DNA from 3 places in the Streptomyces sp. NPDC002588 genome. Region 3 is predicted to be linked to each of the others. Evidence: predicted binding sites of a transcription regulator. Region 3 holds the regulator's gene; each other region holds the start of a gene.
The links. Region 3 encodes HrcA, which represses chaperone genes, less so after heat shock. Its sites were predicted from a motif close to TTNGCACTCNGNNNNNCNGAGTGCNAA; they were not measured.

Region 1 (2,264 bases), on a different contig from region 3:
TTCGTCGACCACTGGGAGTACCGCGAGGGGGACGGCGACCTGCACCCCGGCGACATCGTCCTGAGCCACTTCCGCGGCCGGGGCGACTGGAAGGGCACGATGCCCGACATGGTCCGCCGGTTCCTCGACAAGGTGACGGCGAAGGGATACGCGGTGGCACGCCTGGAGGACTACCTGTGAGGGCGCGGAGGCGGGCGGCCGCCGCACTGTCGGCCGCCCTGTTGCTCCTGGCCGGCTGCGCCCAGTCCGTCGACCCCATCGAGCGGCTGGGCAAGAAGGCGGCACAGCGGGTGCATCCGGGCCCGGCCCCGGCGGCCGGCCGCGACGGCTCGCAGGGCGGTGGTGACGCCTCCGCCGCTCTCCCGCCGGTCGTCGACCGCCTCCCGACCCGCGACAACGCCGTCTTCCTCACCTACGACGACGGCGCCGAACGCGACCCCCGCTTCGTCGACCTGGTCCGCGAACTCCGGCTGCCCGTCAGCATGTTCCTCACCGACAGCGTGGTGGGCCCCGGCTACGCCCACTTCGCCCGTCTCCGGTCGGTCGGCGCGAGCCTGCAGAACCACACCCTCGACCACGCGGCCCTGCGCGGCCTGCCCTACGCCGGTCAGCGCGCCGAGATCTGCGGCCAGCAGGAGAAACTGCGCTCCCGCTTCGGCCTGCGCCCCCGCCTGTTCCGCCCGCCCTACGGCACGTACGACACCACCACCCTGCGCGCGGCGGCCGACTGCGGCATCACGGCCCTCGTCCTCTGGCGTGCCTCCATGGGCCCCGCCGGACTGACCTACACCCACGGTCCCCGTGCCCTGCGCCCCGGGGACGTCATCGCCGTGGACCCGGACGAGTCGATGGGCCCGGGCCTGACGGAACGGACCACCCGCCTGCTGCGGCTGATCCGGGACCAGGGCCTGACGGTGGGGCGGCTGGAGGACCACCTGTAGGCAGGCCGTGCCATACATGTCCTTCGGGCCTTGCGACATGCGCGGACGAGGCCCGTTCAGGGCCGAAACCCCACCGACGCGCCGCAGGGATTAGCAGTCCGCTTGACCGAGTGCTAATCGCGGTCATAGTCTCGGTTCTGGCACTCCCCCCTGGAGAGTGCCAATACGCGACGGGCAGGTCCGGCACCCGCGACGACGGATCCACCTGGTCGCCACCTCAGACAGTTAGCCCCGTGAGATCTCCGAAGGGGGAGGTCGGATCGTGACGACCACCAGCTCCAAGGTTGCCATCAAGCCGCTCGAGGACCGCATCGTGGTCCAGCCGCTCGACGCCGAGCAGACCACGGCCTCTGGCCTGGTCATCCCGGACACCGCGAAGGAGAAGCCCCAGGAGGGTGCCGTCCTCGCCGTGGGCCCGGGCCGCTTCGAGAACGGCGAGCGCCTGCCGCTCGACGTCAAGGTCGGCGACGTCGTCCTGTACAGCAAGTACGGCGGCACCGAGGTGAAGTACAACGGCGAGGAGTACCTCGTCCTCTCGGCTCGCGACGTCCTCGCGATCATCGAGAAGTAATTCACCCAGATTTGCAGTGAACTGCGCTCCTGGCCCCGCGACTTTGTGAAGCCGGGTGCTGGGGGCGCAGTTCGTTTCTCCCACGTTTTCCGAGAGGGCTGAACCGCTCCCATGGCGAAGATCCTGAAGTTCGACGAGGACGCCCGTCGCGCCCTCGAGCGCGGCGTCAACAAGCTGGCCGACACGGTCAAGGTGACGATCGGCCCCAAGGGCCGCAACGTCGTCATCGACAAGAAGTTCGGCGCCCCGACCATCACCAACGACGGCGTCACCATCGCCCGCGAGGTCGAGCTCGACGACCCGTACGAGAACCTCGGCGCCCAGCTCGTGAAGGAGGTGGCGACCAAGACCAACGACATCGCGGGTGACGGCACCACCACCGCCACCGTCCTGGCCCAGGCGCTCGTCCGCGAGGGTCTGCGCAACGTCGCCGCCGGCGCCTCCCCGGCCGCCCTGAAGAAGGGCATCGACGCCGCGGTGAAGGCCGTCTCCGACGACCTGCTGGCCACCGCCCGCCCGATCGACGACAAGGCCGACATCGCGGCCGTCGCCGCGCTGTCCGCCCAGGACCAGCAGGTCGGCGAGCTCATCGCCGAGGCGATGGACAAGGTCGGCAAGGACGGTGTCATCACCGTCGAGGAGTCCAACACCTTCGGTCTGGAGCTGGACTTCACCGAGGGCATGGCCTTCGACAAGGGCTACCTGTCGCCGTACTTCGTGACGGACCAGGAGCGCATGGAGGCCGTCCTCGA
Region 2 (2,264 bases), on a different contig from region 3:
AGCGCGATGCGCACGGCGTTGGCGCCGGTCGCCTCGTCACCCTCGAGCTCCAGCTTCTCGAAGACCTGGGAGGCCTGCAGCAGGGCCACGCCACCACCGGCGACGATGCCCTCCTCGACGGCCGCCTTCGCGTTGCGGACGGCGTCCTCGATGCGGTGCTTGCGCTCCTTGAGCTCCACCTCGGTGGCGGCACCGGCCTTGATGACGGCCACGCCGCCCGCGAGCTTGGCCAGGCGCTCCTGGAGCTTCTCGCGGTCGTAGTCCGAGTCGCTGTTCTCGATCTCGGCGCGGATCTGGTTCACGCGGCCCGCGACCTGCTCCGAGGAGCCGGCGCCGTCGACGATGGTGGTCTCGTCCTTGGTGATGACGACCTTGCGGGCCTTGCCCAGCAGGTCGAGGGTCGTGTTCTCGAGCTTGAGACCGACCTCCTCGGAGATGACCTCGCCGCCGGTGAGGATGGCGATGTCGTTCAGCATCGCCTTGCGGCGGTCGCCGAAGCCCGGGGCCTTGACCGCGACGGACTTGAAGGTGCCGCGGATCTTGTTGACGACCAGGGTCGACAGGGCCTCGCCCTCGACGTCCTCGGCGATGATCAGCAGCGGCTTGCCCGACTGCATGACCTTCTCGAGGAGCGGGAGCAGGTCCTTGACGTTGCCGATCTTGGAGTTGGCGATGAGGATGTACGGGTCGTCGAGCGACGCCTCCATCCGCTCCATGTCGGTGGCGAAGTACGCCGAGATGTAGCCCTTGTCGAAGCGCATACCCTCGGTGAGCTCCAGCTCCAGACCGAAGGTCTGGGACTCCTCGACGGTGATGACGCCTTCCTTGCCGACCTTGTCCATGGCCTCGGCGATGAGCTCGCCGATCTGGGTGTCGGCGGCGGAGATGGAGGCCGTGGAAGCGATCTGCTCCTTGGTCTCGACGTCCTTCGCCTGCTCGAGCAGGGCACCGGAGACGGCCTCGACGGCCTTCTCGATACCGCGCTTGAGGGCCATCGGGTTGGCGCCGGCGGCTACGTTGCGCAGGCCTTCCTTGACCAGGGCCTGGGCGAGAACGGTCGCCGTGGTCGTACCGTCACCGGCGACGTCGTCCGTCTTCTTGGCGACTTCCTTGACCAGCTCGGCGCCGATCTTCTCGTACGGGTCCTCGAGCTCGATCTCCTTGGCGATGGAAACACCGTCGTTGGTGATCGTGGGGGCGCCCCACTTCTTCTCGAGGACGACGTTGCGGCCCTTGGGGCCGAGCGTCACCTTCACGGCGTCCGCGAGCTGGTTCATGCCGCGCTCGAGGCCGCGCCGCGCCTCCTCGTCGAACGCGATGATCTTGGCCATGTGAAGTGGTCCCTCCAGGACTGGGGGTGATTCCTTCGGACCGCGCCCGCGCCCGCGACGGACGGCTCGCATGCCCCGTGGTTCCTTGCCCCACCTGGCCTGCGGGCCTCACCGACCCGGTCCATCTTTGTCACTCTCACCTTCAGAGTGCTAACGCCAATGATTAGCACTCGGCATGCCCGAGTGCAAGGTGCGCCCGCGAAGCGGGCTCGATGAGGGGTCCGGGGCGTGGGCCGTCCGGGCGTGCCGAAGGGCCCGTACCCCGGGAGGTACGAGCCCTTCGAAGATGAAACAGAAGAACGTCGCTGTCAGTCGGCGCGTGCTTCAGCCGGTCGCCAGCCGGACCATGTCCGCCTGCGGCCCCTTCTGGCCCTGCGAGATCTCGAAATCGACCCGCTGACCCTCTTCCAGGGTGCGGTACCCGTCCATCTGGATCGCGCTGTAGTGGACGAAAACATCCGCACCACCGTCGACCGCGATGAAGCCGTACCCCTTCTCCGCGTTGAACCACTTGACGGTGCCCTGAGCCATGCCTAACTCCCCTATTACTGGCCCTTGCACAGATCCACACTTCGCGGATCCGGGTCAGACCTCACCCCCCAGTTGGTTGGGGGCGTGCGCCGGAACGCGTCGACCGCGGCTGAATGTATCTGTCCAACTGCCGTCTGCAACAGGTCAGTCGGACGAGAATTCTGGACGCACGCGATCCGGAATGTGGCGAGAATTCGCCTGAATTCAGGGCAAGTCGGGCCCCGTAAAAGCCACAAATGCCACGCAAGAGACACACACTTTGGCTACTTCTTGTCGGGCCAGGGCAGAAATCAAAGGCTCCGGATCAAGGGCGCGCGACCCGGTTCCCCAACTGTACCGCGCTCAACCACACTGAATTGCCCCCTCCACTTCTCTCACGGAGGGGGCAATTCGATGAACACT
Region 3 (2,264 bases):
GTGTCCGCGGCCTCCGTCGCCGTCGCCTCGTCCAGACCGTTGCTAACCGCGTCCGCGCGCAGTTCCTCCGCCGGGACCGTGTCCATGCCCACCGCGCCGAAGACCTCCGCTCCCGCGAACGCCGCCGCGCCGAACACATGGTCGAAGTGGGGATGGGTGAGCGCGAGATGGGTCACACGTGAGCCGGTCAGTTCCTCGGCCTGCGTCCGCAGGCGCGTTCCCTCCGCGAGGCCCGACCCGGCGTCCACCATCAGTACCGCGCCCGCCCCGACGACCAGCCCCGCCGTGCAGTCCCAGCCCGGCAGCCGCACCCGTCCGACCCCGGCCGCGACCCGCTCCCACCCCAGCTCTTCCCAAGTCACCGTCATACCGGGACGCTAACGGGTAGGACGCCGGGTGTCGGCCGACCTTGCCCGGGGTGTACCCCACAGCCGTACACTGGGCCGGGGAACGTTGGCACTCGGTGGTGATGAGTGCCAGGGCAGGCGCCCAGGGGACTGGGGGACGACTTCTGGAGGTGTGCGCGGATGCTGAGCGAACGCAGGCTGCAGGTGCTGCGCGCCATCGTCCAGGACTACGTCGGCACCGAGGAGCCGGTGGGGTCGAAGGCCCTGACCGAGCGGCACAACCTCGGCGTCTCCCCGGCGACGGTGCGTAACGACATGGCGGCCCTCGAGGACGAGGGGTTCATCGCCCAGCCGCACACCAGCGCCGGGCGGATCCCCACCGACAAGGGCTACCGGCTGTTCGTCGACAAGCTCGCCGGCGTCAAGCCGATGAGCGCGCCCGAGCGGCGGGCCATCCAGAACTTCCTCGACGGCGCCGTCGACCTCGACGACGTGGTGGCCCGCACGGTGCGGCTGCTGGCGCAGCTCACCCGGCAGGTCGCCGTCGTGCAGTATCCGTCGCTGACCCGGTCCACCGTGCGGCACGTGGAACTGCTGGCGCTCGCGCCCGCCCGGCTGATGCTCGTGCTGATCACGGACACCGGCCGGGTCGAGCAGCGGATGGTGGACTGCCCGGCGCCCTTCGGGGAGGCCTCGCTCGCGGATCTACGCGCGCGGCTCAACAGCCGGGTCGCGGGCCGCCGGTTCACCGATGTGCCGCGTCTGGTGGAGGACCTGCCGGACGCCTTCGAGGCCGACGACCGGGGCACTGTCTCGACGGTGCTCTCCACCCTGCTGGAGACCCTCGTCGAGGAGAACGAGGAGCGGCTGATGATCGGCGGCACCGCCAATCTCACCCGCTTCGGACATGACTTCCCTCTCACCATCCGGCCCGTCCTGGAGGCCCTGGAGGAACACGTCGTTCTCCTCAAACTCCTGGGCGAGGCGGGGGATTCGGGCATGACCGTACGCATCGGTCACGAGAATGCCTACGAGGGACTCAACTCCACTTCCGTGGTGTCGGTCGGCTACGGTTCGGGCGGCGAGGCAGTCGCCAAACTCGGCGTGGTCGGACCCACGCGCATGGATTACCCGGGAACGATGGGAGCGGTACGAGCGGTGGCACGTTACGTCGGACAGATCCTGGCGGAGTCGTAAGTGGCCACGGACTACTACGCCGTTCTCGGCGTGCGCCGCGACGCGTCGCAGGATGAGATCAAGAAGGCCTTCCGCCGGCTCGCCCGCGAGCTGCACCCGGACGTCAACCCGGATCCGAAGACCCAGGAGCGGTTCAAGGAGATCAACGCCGCTTACGAGGTGCTCTCCGACCCGCAGAAGAAGCAGGTCTACGACCTCGGCGGCGACCCCCTCTCGCAGGCGGGCGGCGGTGGCGCGGGCGGCTTCGGAGCGGGTGGCTTCGGCAACTTCTCCGACATCATGGACGCGTTCTTCGGTACGGCGTCCCAGCGGGGTCCGCGCTCGCGCACCCGGCGCGGCCAGGACGCGATGATCCGGCTGGAGGTGGACCTCGAGGAGGCCGCCTTCGGCACCACCAAGGACATCCAGGTCGACACCGCGGTCGTCTGCTCCACCTGCAGCGGTGAGGGCGCGGCGCCGGGTACGACGGCCCAGACCTGTGACATGTGCCGCGGGCGCGGCGAGGTGTCGCAGGTGACCCGGTCGTTCCTCGGCCAGGTCATGACCTCCCGCCCCTGCCCCCAGTGCCAGGGCTTCGGCACGGTCGTGCCGACCCCGTGCCCCGAGTGCGCGGGCGACGGGCGCATCCGCTCCCGCCGGACGCTCACCGTCAAGATCCCGGCCGGTGTCGACAACGGCACCCGGATCCAGCTGGCCGGCGAGGGCGAGGTCGGGCCCGGT

Region 1: the regulator HrcA is predicted to act here: its motif matches at 1,032-1,058, upstream of groES (co-chaperone GroES).
Region 2: the regulator HrcA is predicted to act here: its motif matches at 1,495-1,521, upstream of groL (chaperonin GroEL).

Annotation. Positions count from the first base shown of each region.
Region 1 is NZ_JBEOWF010000035.1:115,685-117,948, forward strand. It holds gene ABT057_RS33600 (polysaccharide deacetylase family protein) at 1-180, shown strand, start outside; gene ABT057_RS33605 (polysaccharide deacetylase family protein) at 177-941, shown strand; gene groES (co-chaperone GroES) at 1,204-1,512, shown strand; gene groL (chaperonin GroEL) at 1,624-2,264, shown strand, end outside.
Region 2 is NZ_JBEOWF010000028.1:86,652-88,915, forward strand. It holds gene groL (chaperonin GroEL) at 1-1,331, opposite strand, end outside; gene ABT057_RS29380 (cold-shock protein) at 1,656-1,862, opposite strand.
Region 3 is NZ_JBEOWF010000079.1:11,208-13,471, forward strand. It holds gene ABT057_RS47570 (MBL fold metallo-hydrolase) at 1-368, opposite strand, end outside; gene hrcA (heat-inducible transcriptional repressor HrcA) at 528-1,544, shown strand; gene dnaJ (molecular chaperone DnaJ) at 1,545-2,264, shown strand, end outside.